Regions from separate parts of the Shinella oryzae genome, predicted to be linked through region 2. Evidence: predicted binding sites of a transcription regulator. Region 2 holds the regulator's gene; each other region holds the start of a gene.
What was found. The regulator PhoB, encoded in region 2, activates phosphate uptake and scavenging genes when phosphate is short. The targets are predictions, from matches to a motif close to TGTCATNNANCTGTCAT.

Region 1: the regulator PhoB is predicted to act here: its motif matches at 1,756-1,772, upstream of phnC (phosphonate ABC transporter ATP-binding protein).
Region 3: the regulator PhoB is predicted to act here: its motif matches at 2,436-2,452, upstream of K6301_RS05275 (esterase-like activity of phytase family protein).

What each region holds. Positions count from the first base shown of each region.
Region 1 is NZ_CP081988.1:259,319-263,460, forward strand. Features, by position in the region: gene phnD (phosphonate ABC transporter substrate-binding protein) at 1-724, opposite strand, end outside; gene phnC (phosphonate ABC transporter ATP-binding protein) at 809-1,669, opposite strand; gene K6301_RS17465 (DapH/DapD/GlmU-related protein) at 1,823-2,437, opposite strand; gene phnL (phosphonate C-P lyase system protein PhnL) at 2,434-3,141, opposite strand; gene phnK (phosphonate C-P lyase system protein PhnK) at 3,144-3,920, opposite strand; gene K6301_RS17480 (alpha-D-ribose 1-methylphosphonate 5-phosphate C-P-lyase PhnJ) at 3,917-4,142, opposite strand, start outside.
Region 2 is NZ_CP081987.1:150,396-154,537, forward strand. Features, by position in the region: gene pstA (phosphate ABC transporter permease PstA) at 1-580, shown strand, start outside; gene pstB (phosphate ABC transporter ATP-binding protein PstB) at 594-1,409, shown strand; gene phoU (phosphate signaling complex protein PhoU) at 1,514-2,242, shown strand; gene phoB (phosphate regulon transcriptional regulator PhoB) at 2,262-2,945, shown strand; gene K6301_RS00755 (GcrA family cell cycle regulator) at 3,065-3,604, opposite strand; gene K6301_RS00760 (aspartate aminotransferase family protein) at 4,029-4,142, shown strand, end outside.
Region 3 is NZ_CP081987.1:1,065,619-1,069,760, reverse strand. Features, by position in the region: gene K6301_RS05280 (MarR family winged helix-turn-helix transcriptional regulator) at 1-79, shown strand, start outside; gene K6301_RS05275 (esterase-like activity of phytase family protein) at 191-2,383, opposite strand; gene hupB (DNA-binding protein HupB) at 2,548-2,823, opposite strand; gene lon (endopeptidase La) at 3,029-4,142, opposite strand, start outside.

The DNA.
Region 1 (4,142 bases), on a different replicon from region 2:
CCATCAGCGGGCCGTTCGGGATCAGCGGCGACTTCCAGACCTCGACGATATCGTCCATGTCGAGGTTGCCCTTGTTGACCATCTGGTAGAGGTTGCCGCCCGTATACCCCTCTTCCCACTTGCCGACGCCCGAACCGAAGGTCGTGCCCACATCGAACTTGCCGTCGAGAACGGCGAGAACGAGGTTTTCGTGGCCGCCGCCGAAGCCGGTTTCAGAGAAGTATTCCTTGACCGGCATGCCGATTTCCTTCGGCAGCGTCACGCTCGGCACGAGGTAGCCCGAGGTCGAATCCGGGTCGGCGAAGCCGATCTTCTTGCCCTTGGCGTCGGCCAGCGTCTTGATGCCGGAATCCTTGCGGGCGACCATGATGGAGTAATAGCCGCTGGAGCCGTCCGACTGCGTGTAGGTCAGGATCGGGTCGACGGCCTTCGGGTCCTGAAGGTAGATGGCGGCGTAGGACGACGCGCCCATCGAGGCGATGTCGATCGTGCCGCCGAGCAGGCCCTGGATGACGCCGTTATAGTCCGGCGACGGGAAGATCTGGACTTCCGGCACGCCGGTCGCGGCCTTCAGGCCGTCGGCAACGCACTGGGTGTTGCGGATCTGGTCGGCTTCGTTTTCCGAGCCGTCGAGACCGATGCGCAGGACCTTGACGTCCTGGGCCATGGCGGAACCGGCCGTCACGGCGATTGCGACGGCGGCGAGCAGAGCTTTCTTCAACATTGCGTTCTCCTTTTGCCGGCCTCGCCGGCAGTCGAATCCTGTCGGTCTGTGTTGCCCTTGACGCGGGCGTTCGATCCCGGCGGGTCAGAGACCGGCCAGTGCCAGCGGTGTGGGGCTGGCGGATTCCTTGTCGTTGTCGGGTTCGTTGTCCTGCCGTGCAGGGTTGCGAATGGCGGTGGACGTGACCCTCTCGTCGATCTCCGCGCCATCTGAACCCGTGCCGTAGATCGTGCGCACCGCCTCGGCGTCCAGCTCCCGCGACGGGCCGTCGAAAACCACGCGACCGCCCGACATGCCGATGATGCGCTCGCAATAGGCGCGCGCCGTATCGAGGGTGTGCAGGTTGGTGACGACGGTGATGCCCTCGCGCTCGTTGATGTCGCGCAGCGCATCCATCACGATCTTGGCGTTCAGCGGGTCGAGAGAGGCAATCGGCTCGTCGGCAAGCAGCATCTTGGGGTTCTGCATCAGCGCGCGGGCGATCGCCACGCGCTGCTGCTGGCCGCCCGAGAGCGTGCCCGCGGGCTGGAGCGCCGTCTGCTCGATACCGAGCCGTTCCAGGGCGGCAATCGCCATGATGCGCTCGTCGTTGCTGAAGATGCTCAGCAGGCTGAGGATGGTCGAACGATGGTTGAGGCGGCCGAGCATGACATTGGTCAGTACATCCAGGCGCGGCACGAGGTTGAACTGCTGGAAGATCATCGCGCAGTCGCGCTGCCAGTTGCGCAACGCCGAGCCGCGCAGCGACGACACCTCGATATCGTTGAAATGGATCGTGCCCTCGCTCGGATCGGCAAGGCGGTTGATCATACGCAGCATGGTCGACTTGCCTGCGCCCGAACGGCCGATGACGCCGACCATCTGGCCCTGCGGGATGTCGAACGTCACGTTGTCGACGGCAACGCGCTCGCCGAAACGGCGGGTGACATTCTTCAGTCGGAACATGGCAGCTCCCTCTTCCTTCGCTCGGCGCCCGGGCTTGGGTCCTGTCGCTTTCGGGACTGGCTCTAAACGTCGTTGATGAAAGGGCCATGTCAGTTCCATGTCGGAAAAATAACAGTCCACAGGCCTGGTTTTCAGGCATTGCGGCACGCCTTCTCACCCGCCGTAGCGGGAAAGGAAGGCTTCTGCGTCAAGTTTGCGAAAGTCATCGAGCGCGCTGCGCAGCCGGCCATGATCCCAGTCCCACCACGCGAGTTTTTCCATGCGTTCGGCGATGCTTCGCGGGAAGCGCTCACGAATGACTTTCGCCGCGACACCGCCGACAATGGTATAGGGTTCGACGTCCTTGGTGACGACCGCACCCGATCCCACGACCGCGCCGTTGCCGATCGTGACGCCCGGCAGGATGGTCGACCCGTGGCCGATCCAGACATCGTGCCCAATCGTGACCCGATGCTCGCGCCGTCGTGCGAAGAAATCCGCTTCCTGGTCCGCATCGGGCCAGTAATCGTTGGCGCGGTAGGTGAAGTGATGCAGCGTCGCGCGCCACATCGGGTGGTTCGTTGCGTTGATGCGCACGCAGGCGGCGATGTTGACGAACTTGCCGATCGTCGTGCACCAGACCGAGCCGCTCTCCATGATATAGGAATAGTCGCCGATTTCCGCCTCGCTGATACGGCAGTTCTCGGCAACTTCCGTGTAGCGGCCAAGCATCGTATCGGCGACGATCGCCGTCGGGTGGATTAGCGGCGTTTCGGAGAGCTTCGTCATGGCACGGCCTTTCTCGGCGAGAAGGCGGAGACATCCACGATGCGATCGGCGACCCTTTCGCGCACATCTTCGTCGTGGAAGATGCCGAGAAGCGCCACGCCTGCGGCCTTCTTCTCCTCGATCATGCCCACTACGACGGCACGGTTCTTCGCGTCGAGCGAAGCCGTCGGCTCATCGAGCAGGAGGATACGGTGATCGGTGATGAAACCGCGGGCGATGTTGACGCGCTGCTGCTCGCCACCGGAGAAGGTGGCCGGCGGTAATTGCCACAGTTCACGCGGCAGGTTGAGGCGCGCCAGCATGGCTTCGGCCATGCCCCTCGCCTCTTTCACGTCCGTTCCCCGCGCCGTGATCGGATCGGCGACGACATCGACAGCCGCGACCCGTGGCACCGTTCGCAGAAACTGGCTGACATAGCCGAGTGTTGCCCGGCGCACGGACAGGATCGTGCGGGGATCGGCGCTCGCCAGGTCGAGCAGGCGGCCGCCGTGTTCGATGAGGATCTGGCCGCCATCGACGGCATAATTGCCATAGACCATCTTGAGCAGCGAACTCTTGCCAATGCCGGAGGGACCGCCCAGCACGACGCATTCGCCGGCCTTCACCGAAAAGGTGACGTTGGACATGACGGGCAACCGGATGCCGTCGCGGAGATGCATGGTGAAGCTCTTGGCGACTTCGGAAACGACGAGTGGAGTAGCCATGGTTAAACCTGCAAGATCGAGGAAACGAGGAGCTGGGTATAGGCTTCGCGCGGATCGTCGAGCACGCGATCGGTCAGGCCCTGCTCGATGACGAGGCCCTCCTTCATCACCATCATGCGGTGCGAAAGCAGGCGCGCGACGGCAAGGTCATGCGTGACGATGATCGCCGAAAGGCCGAGATCCTGAACGAGGCCGCGCAGGAGATCGAGCAGGCGGGCCTGCACCGAAACGTCGAGGCCGCCGGTCGGCTCGTCCATGAAGATCAGCCGTGGCGACGTCACGAGGTTGCGCGCGATCTGCAGGCGTTGGCGCATGCCGCCGGAGAAGGCGCGCGGCTGGTCGTCGATGCGGTCCACGCTGATCTCCACCCGGCGCAGCCAGTCGCCGGCCGTGTCGCGGATGTTGCCATAGTGCCGCTCGCCAACGGCCATCAGCCGTTCGCCGACATTGGCGCCGGCCGAGACTGCCATACGCAGGCCGTCCGCCGGATTCTGGTGCACGAAACCCCAGTCCGTACGCATCAGGAAGCGGCGCTCCGCCTCGCTCATGCGGGAGAGGTCGCGCATCTGGCCGTCACGCATGCGGTATTCGACGGAACCTGACGTCGGCATCAGCCGGGTGGCGAGGCAATTGAGCAGCGTCGTCTTGCCCGACCCGGATTCGCCGACGATGGCCAGCACCTCGCCCGGCCAGAGGTCAAAAGAGACATTCCGGCACCCGGTGCGCGCGCCGTAGAATTTGGAGATATCGCGGGCCTTGAGAATGGGCGCGTCGGTCATTCGGCAGCCTCCTTATCATAGGCGAGATGGCCGCGGTGGCCCTGTGCGCAGCGGTCTTCGCAATGGTCGGTGTCGGAGCAGACGAACATCCGTCCGCCCTTGTCGTCGAGCACGACCTCGTCGAGATAGACGTCCTCGGCGCCGCACAGGGCGCAGGGCTTGTCGAAGGTCTGGATCTCGAAGGGATGGTCCTCGAAATCGAGGCTGACGACCTCGGTGTGG
Region 2 (4,142 bases):
AGAGTTTGCCCCGAAGAACCGCTTCACGGATCTCATCGAGGTCAACATCAACAACCTCGCCGCCGTACCCTCCATCGTTTACGGTCTGCTCGGTCTCGCCGTCTTCATCAACTTTGCCGGCTTCCCGCGCTCGGCGGCCCTGGTGGGCGGTCTCGTGCTGACCCTCATGACGCTGCCGACGATCATCATCGCCACCCGCGCGGCGCTGAAGGCCGTGCCGCCATCGATCCGTTCGGCCGCGCTCGGGCTCGGTGCCTCCAAGATGCAGACCGTGTTCCATCACGTCCTGCCGCTCGCCATGCCCGGTATCCTCACCGGCACGATCATCGGCCTCGCCCATGCGCTCGGCGAAACCGCGCCGCTGCTCCTCATCGGCATGGTCGCCTTCGTCGCCGACGTTCCGGCAACGCCGATGGACCCGGCGACGGCGCTTCCGGTGCAGATCTACATGTGGGCGAACGAGGCCGAGCGCGCCTTCGTGGAACGCACGTCGGGAGCCATCATCGTGCTCCTCATCTTCCTCATTCTGATGAATGTCGGTGCGATCCTCCTGCGCCGCCGTTTCGAACGACGCTGGTAGAAGGACCGGTCATATGAACATGATGTCAGAAGCAGCAGTCGAGAAAGCCCTGGACAGACAAATGAACGACATTTCCTACAAGATGATCGGCAAGGACGTTTCGGTTTATTACGGCGAGAAGCGCGCCCTCTACGACGTCAACCTGAACGTCCGCGAAAACACCGTCACGGCGCTCATCGGCCCGTCCGGTTGCGGCAAGTCGACCTTCCTGCGCACGCTCAACCGCATGAACGACACGATCGACGGCTGCCGCGTCACCGGCCGCATCACGCTCGACAGCGACGATATCTACGATCCGAACATTGATGTCGTGGAACTGCGCGCCCGCGTCGGCATGGTCTTCCAGAAGCCGAACCCGTTCCCGAAGTCGATCTACGAGAACGTCGCCTATGGCCCGCGCATCCACGGCCTCGCCAAGGCGAAGGCCGATATGGACGCGATCGTCGAACAGAGCCTGCAGAAGGCCGGCCTGTGGAACGAGGTGAAGGATCGCCTGCACGAAGGCGGCACGGGCCTCTCCGGCGGCCAGCAGCAGCGCCTGTGCATCGCACGCGCCGTTGCCGTCAGCCCGGAAGTCATCCTGATGGACGAGCCCTGCTCTGCGCTCGACCCGATCGCCACCGCAAAGGTCGAGGAACTGATCCACGAGCTGCGCGCCAATTTCACGATCGTCATCGTGACGCATTCCATGCAGCAGGCGGCCCGCGTGTCGCAGCGCACCGCCATGTTCCACCTCGGCAACCTCGTCGAGGAGAACGATACCGACAAGATGTTCACCAACCCGGATGACCAGCGCACGCAGGACTACATCATGGGCCGCTTCGGCTGACGTTTTGGTCGCCTTAGCCCCAAGCAATTCCAGCAAAAGTGTGAAGCGGTTTTGCGTTCGGAATTGCGTCGAAAAAACACGTCTCGTGTATTAAGGACAGAACGATGTCATCGACCCATATCGTCTCGATCTACGATGAAGAACTGAAATACCTCTCCCGCCGCATTTCCGAGATGGGCGGCACGGCCGAGCAGATGGTGGCGGATTCCGTCCGCGCCCTCGTTTCCGCCGATGCGGCTCTGGCCCAGAAGGTCATTTCCGAGGATGTCATCCTCGACAATGCCGAGCGCCAGATCAACGAGAAGGCGATCGTCACCATCGCCAAGCGCCAGCCGATGGCGGCCGACCTGCGCGAAATCATGGGCACGATCCGCATCGCGGCCGAGCTGGAGCGCGTCGGCGACCTCGGCAAGAACACCGCCAAGCGTGTGATCGCCGTGCAGAGCTCGGGCATGCCGCGCAAGCTCGCGCGCGGTCTCGAGCATCTCGCCGAACTGGCGCTGATGCAGCTCAAGGAAGTGCTCGATGTCTTCGCCACCCGCTCGGTGGACAAGGCCAAGGCGATCCGCGAGCGCGACGACGAGATCGATGCGATCTACACCTCGCTGTTCCGCGAACTCCTGACCTACATGATGGAAGACCCGCGCAACATCACGCCCTGCACCCATCTCCTGTTCTGCGCCAAGAACATCGAGCGCATCGGCGACCATGCGACCAACATCGCCGAGACCATCTACTACATGGCGACGGGCTCCCAGCCCGAGGGCGAGCGCCCCAAGGACGACACCTCGACATCCGTCGTCACGGCGGATGTCTCCGAAGCTTCCGAATAAACTGGATAGGGTTCGCTACATGGTGCCCAGAATAGCCGTCGTGGAAGATGAGGAGGCGCTGAGCGTGCTCCTGCGTTACAATCTCGAGGCGGAAGGTTTCGAGGTGGATACGATCCTGTCCGGCGACGAGGCGGAGATGCGCTTGCAGGAGCGCATGCCCGATCTTCTCATTCTCGACTGGATGCTGCCCGGCGTTTCCGGCATCGAGCTGTGCCGGCGCCTGCGCCAGCGTCCGGAAACCGAGCGCCTTCCGATCATCATGCTGACGGCGCGCGGCGAGGAGAGCGAACGCGTGCGCGGCCTCGCCACCGGTGCGGATGACTATGTGGTCAAGCCCTTCTCCACGCCGGAACTCGTCGCCCGCGTGCGGGCCATGCTGCGCCGTGCCAAGCCGGAAGTGGTCTCCACGGTGCTGCGCTGCGGCGATATCGAACTCGACCGCGAGACGCACCGCGTTCACCGCCGCACGCGCGAAGTGCGCTTGGGCCCGACGGAATTCCGCCTCCTGGAATTCCTGATGACCTCGCCCGGCCGCGTCTTCTCGCGTTCGCAGCTTCTCGACGGTGTCTGGGGGCATGACATCTATGTCGACGAGCGTACCGTCGATGTGCATGTCGGACGCCTGCGCAAGGCGCTCAACTTCGCCAACATGCAGGATGTCATCCGCACGGTGCGCGGCGCCGGCTACTCGCTGGAAACCTGAGCGAACACAATTCCTCCCAAGGACGGAAATGGGCCCTTCGGGGCCTGTTTGCGTTCCGGTGGGCCGCACAAACAAAAACGGAGCCTTTCGGCCCCGTTTCTATTCTTCCGTCGCCGATCTTACCGTGCCCGGCGGCGCTCGGCCGAAGGCTGGTAGGCGAGGCGCTGGTGGTAGGTGCAATAGGGCGAGTTGTCAGGGGACTCGCAGCCGCAGAAATGGAAGTCGTCGTTCAGCGGGTCGCCGATCGGCCACTTGCAGGTGCGCTCGGTAAGCTGCGTCAGCTCCAGCTTGCGCGACATCGGCACCACGACGTTCTTGCCGCTGATCACGACGGGCAGGTTCTCGGCCTGAGCATCGAAATCGGTGTCGATCTCATCCTTGGCAAGGGCGTTGCCCACCGGCCGGCTGACCGGACGGGGCGCGTTGGCCGGACGTGCGGTAAAGTTCGAGGGGCGCGGGGTGGTCTGCGCCGGGCGCTTCGGGCGGGCCGAAGCGGGCGTGCCGCCGGCCTTGGCGCGACCCGGCAGGTTGAGCCGGTGCACCTTGCCGATCACGGCGTTGCGGCTCACGCCGCCGAGCTGTGCCGCGATCTGGCTGGCACTGAGGCCCTCGCTCCAGAGCTTCTTGAGTTTCTCGACCCGCTCGTCTGTCCAGTTCATGCTCTCGTCTCCGTTCGGCGCTCGCTGTGCGGGAATCCCTCATCGCGCCACGAACGAATCCGTAGCCTGAGCGCCCTAACTCTGGTGGTGACTAGTTCCGCCGCATGCAGTCTAGTAATTGACCCTTAACCTAGAGTTCGGGGGACTCTGTGACAAGAGTCGGGGGAATCGGGGCGAATCGATTTCAGAGTTTTCCCCAACTTGCTGGTAGGGTGTGACTCGATAGCGACACTGTCCATGCATGCTGCGAATCCTCACCTTGCGGGAGGTTCAGTGCGATTTGGAGCTATGCATTTTATTGACATCACGGACTGAAATGCCGATAGTGCAGCATGCCGCCGAAAGGCGGCTTTTGATTTTTCTGGCAACCGGAAAGTCAAGCCCCCGAATTTCTTTTCCGCATCCCTTTTGGAGGATACGCGCCATGGCCGATGCCGCGCCGCTCTATGAAACCTATATGCGTGCGCCGCTCCGGTTCACGCACGGGGAGGGCGTCTGGCTGATCGACGAGAACGGCGAGCGATATCTCGATTTCGCC
Region 3 (4,142 bases), 920 kb from region 2:
AGAGCTGCAACGGGAAAGAGACAAGCGTGCCGGCGATCTCGACGCCGCACCCCAGCGTTCCCTGCAGGACGCCGTCTAGTTTGAACATCATGAAAATCGAAAGGCCGGGATCGAAAGACCCCGGCCTTTTTCTTTTGGGCCCGGCCGCCCGGCGCCTCCCCTCCTGAGAGACGGCGCCGGGCCGTGCGCCTTACATGGTATTGATCGGCCCGATGCCGAAGAACAGCGTCTCGCCGGAGGAATCGTCCACGCCGTCATTGTCGGTGACGACGAAGCCGTTGCCGGCGGCGTCGATGGTGAAGCCCTCGACCTTGTCCACGACATAGCCGTTGTTGGCCTTGAGGTCGGGAATGAGGTCGCGGACCTCTTCCTTCTTCACGACCGGCAGGTCACCGCCGAGCTTGGCCGGCTTCAGGTCGGCAAGCGCCACGCGGAAGAGCTTCTTCAGCTTCGCGGCCTGGCCGATCTGATTGTCGCGCTCGATCACATAGGCGTAGTCGCCGCTGGCGGTGATTTCCGACAGGCCGACCCAGCCGGCTTCGGTCTTTTCGAGCGGGTAGCGCACCGCGCCCCATTCCTTGGACGACGGCTTGTAGGAGACAAGCTTGACGAAGCCCTTCTCGTCGTCGCCCCATTCCCGCTGCACGGCCATCCACAGCACCTTATCGTCGCCTTCGCCGACGCTGGTGATGCCCTCGAAGCCGAAACGCTTTTCATGGGCGCGCAGCTCGGCGGGAATGGCGATCTCCGCCTGGATCTCGCCCTTGGCGTTCACGTTGATGATGGCATGGCTGTAGAGCTTGTCGGCATCGCCCTCGTTGGCCAGCCAGAAACCGCCCTCGCCGTCGGGCGTGATACCTTCGATGTCGAGTTTCTGCGCCGCCGCGCCGTTGCGGGTTATGCGCAGCGCGTCGACCATCTTCGCCGGCTTCGCCGTGGCGTCGATCGTGAAGATGGTCGGCTGCGAGGCGTAGAAGGAATCGTTCACGGCATAGATGAAGCCCGGCTTTTCCGGCACGGGTGCAAGGCCCGAGAGCGCGCCGAAGCCGATCAGTTCGCCGTCCTTTTCCGTGGAGACGAGTTGCGGATAGGCCGCCTCGCCTTCCCCGCGCTCGTAGATCATGACATGCGAGCGCGCGCCGCCGTCCTCGACCAGATCGGCTTCGTTGGCCGTCACGAACACGTTGCGGGCGGGAATGGCGACGGCCCCTTCCGGTGCGATGCCGGAAGGCAGAAGCTGGAGAAGCGCGGGCTCGCCGCCGGTATCCTTGTAGACGCCGACGATGGAGGCGCGCTCGGCCAGCACGAAGAACAGGTTGTCCTCGCCGAACCTCGCCGCTTCCAAGCCCTCTGGCTCGATGCCCTTCTTGTTGCGCTTGTCGGGATAGTGGCCGATCTTCACGATCTCGCGCTCGAAGGCCGCGCCATTCTCGTAGAGAACCTTGCCCTGCTTGTCGAAGATGGTGAAGCCGCGCGCGCCGCCCTTCCAGTCACCCTCGTTGGCGACCAGCAGGCGGTTGTCGTCCAGCCACTTCACGGCGTCGGGCTCGCGCGCGACATCCTTCATCTCGCCGGTGAATTTCAGCGCGCCGTCCTTCTTGGTGTCGATGCCCTCGAGGTTGACGGTGCCGGCGGAGAAATGGCTCTTCACGGTGCCGGTCTTGCCGTCGACGACGACGATATGGTTGTTCTCCTGGAGCGTGACGGCCACCTCGTCCAGGCTGTTGAAGGACACAAATTCCGGTTCCGGGTCCTCGCCGCCGACCTCGGCAAGCCCGGTCAGGTCCACGCGCTTGAGCGAGCCGCAATCGACCACGCCGTCCTTGACGGAGAGGAGCACCAGGTCACCGGCCGGCATCTGCGGCAGCGCGCCGTCGTTCACGTCCTCGTCGCGCTCGTTTTCGATGGCGATCGCGGCGATCGTCTTGTCCTTGTTAAGCGCGATGGAGTCCGGCTGGCCACCGATATCGCACGTCGCCTCGACGGTCTTCGAAGCGAGATCCACCTGGGCCAGGACGCCCGAGGGATTGGTGTAGCTCTCACGCGTGTTGACGGCGACCAGCACCTTGGCGCCGGCTACGGTCACCGACGTTGGCTCGCCCTCGAGCCTGACGGAGCCGCCGGCCTTCGGCGCCTTCGCATCGGTGATGTCGACGAAGCCGATCGCCTTGTTCGGGCTGTCGGAATAGACCAGCGTGTTGCCGTCCTCGGTGGCGGCGATGATTTCGGCCGAAGTGGGCGTCGCCGTGTCGGCGCCGTCTGGCAGATTGTCGGCAACGGCAAAGGACGCGATGCGGTTGAAGACGGGCTCGGCGCTTGCGGCCGGAGCCACGGATGCGGCCAGCACGGCTGCCAGGGCGGCGGTGAGCGAACGGGTTTTCATGGGATCCTCCGGAATCCGGTTGAATGGAACCCGGCGGTTCTGCGGCCTTCCTGTTACAGAGACATGACAGCCCGCAAATAAAAAGGGGCCCGGACGAACCGGACCCCGGCCCTGAATGTCAGGTATTGCGGCGGAGTGGATAACCGCTCTGCCCGAACTGAGGATCAGCCGTTGACGGCGTCCTTCAGGCCCTTGCCGGCCGAGAACTTCGGCACGTTGCGAGCCGGGATCTCGATCTCGGCGCCCGTCGAAAGGTTGCGGCCCTTCGAAGCTTCACGACGCGATACGGAGAAATTGCCGAAACCGACGAGACGAACGTCGCCGCCGTTCTTGAGTTCGCCCTGGATGGTCTCGAATACGGCGTCGACAGCCGATGCTGCGTCCGTCTTCGACAGGCCCGACTTTTCAGCGACCGAAGATACGAGTTCATTCTTGTTCATGTTTCCACCCCTTTCATACGGTTTGAAACGACTCATACAAGTCGGGGGCAGAATACGCATCACCCCTCGCCCCGCAAGAAAATTTCGTCGCAATCGCCTGAGAATCCGGGCTTTACACACGCTTTTCAACGAAAAAGACCGGCCAGAGGGCCGGTCTTTTCCAGTTTCGGGTCCAAAAGCCGGGGTCTTTAGCCGGCGTAAGGCCTCAATGTGCGACCGTTCCGGCGCCGTCTTCGGACGATTCGACGGCCGGAACCTTGGCCGCTTCGGCCGTTCCGTCCCACTCGATCGGCTCGGGCTTGCGCAGCAGCGCATGCTCGATGACCTCGCCCATGCGCGAGACCGGAACGATTTCCATGTTGTTCTTCACATTGTCCGGGATATCCGCCAGATCCTTGGCGTTCTCTTCCGGGATCAGAACCTTCTTGATGCCGCCGCGAAGGGCCGCGAGCAGCTTTTCCTTGAGACCGCCGATCGGCAGGACCCGGCCACGCAGCGTCACTTCGCCCGTCATAGCGATATCCTTCGAGACCGGAATGCCGGTCATGATGGAAACGATGGCGGTCGCCATGGCGATACCGGCCGACGGACCGTCCTTCGGCGTCGCGCCTTCCGGCACGTGCACGTGGATGTCGGTCTTGTCGAAGCGCGGCGGCTCGATGCCGAAATCGACGGCGCGCGAGCGGACATAGGATGCCGCTGCCGAAATCGATTCCTTCATCACGTCCTTCAGGTTGCCCGTGACCGTCATGCGGCCCTTGCCACCCGGCAGGCTGACGCCTTCGATGGTGAGCAGTTCGCCGCCGACTTCCGTCCAGGCAAGACCCGTGACGACGCCGACCTGATCCTCACGCTCGGCTTCGCCGTGGCGGAAGCGCGGAACGCCCAGGAAGTCATGGATGTTGTCAGCCGTGACCTCGACCTTCTGCGCCTTGCCCTTGATGATCTCGGTCACCGCCTTGCGGGCGAGCTTCATCAGTTCACGCTCGAAGTTACGCACACCGGCTTCGCGGGTGTACTGCTGGATGACCGCCATCAGCGCGCCGTCGGTGACCGAAAACTCCTTCGGCTGCAGTGCGTGGTCGCGGATCGCCTTGGGCAGCAGGTGCCTTTTCGCGATTTCCAGCTTTTCCTCTTCCGTGTAGCCGGCGATGCGGATCACTTCCATGCGGTCCATCAGGGGTGCCGGAATGTTCAGCGTGTTCGCCGTCGTCACGAACATGACGTTGGACAGGTCGTATTCGACTTCCAGGTAGTGATCCATGAAGGTCGAGTTCTGTTCGGGATCCAGCACTTCGAGCAGGGCCGAAGACGGGTCG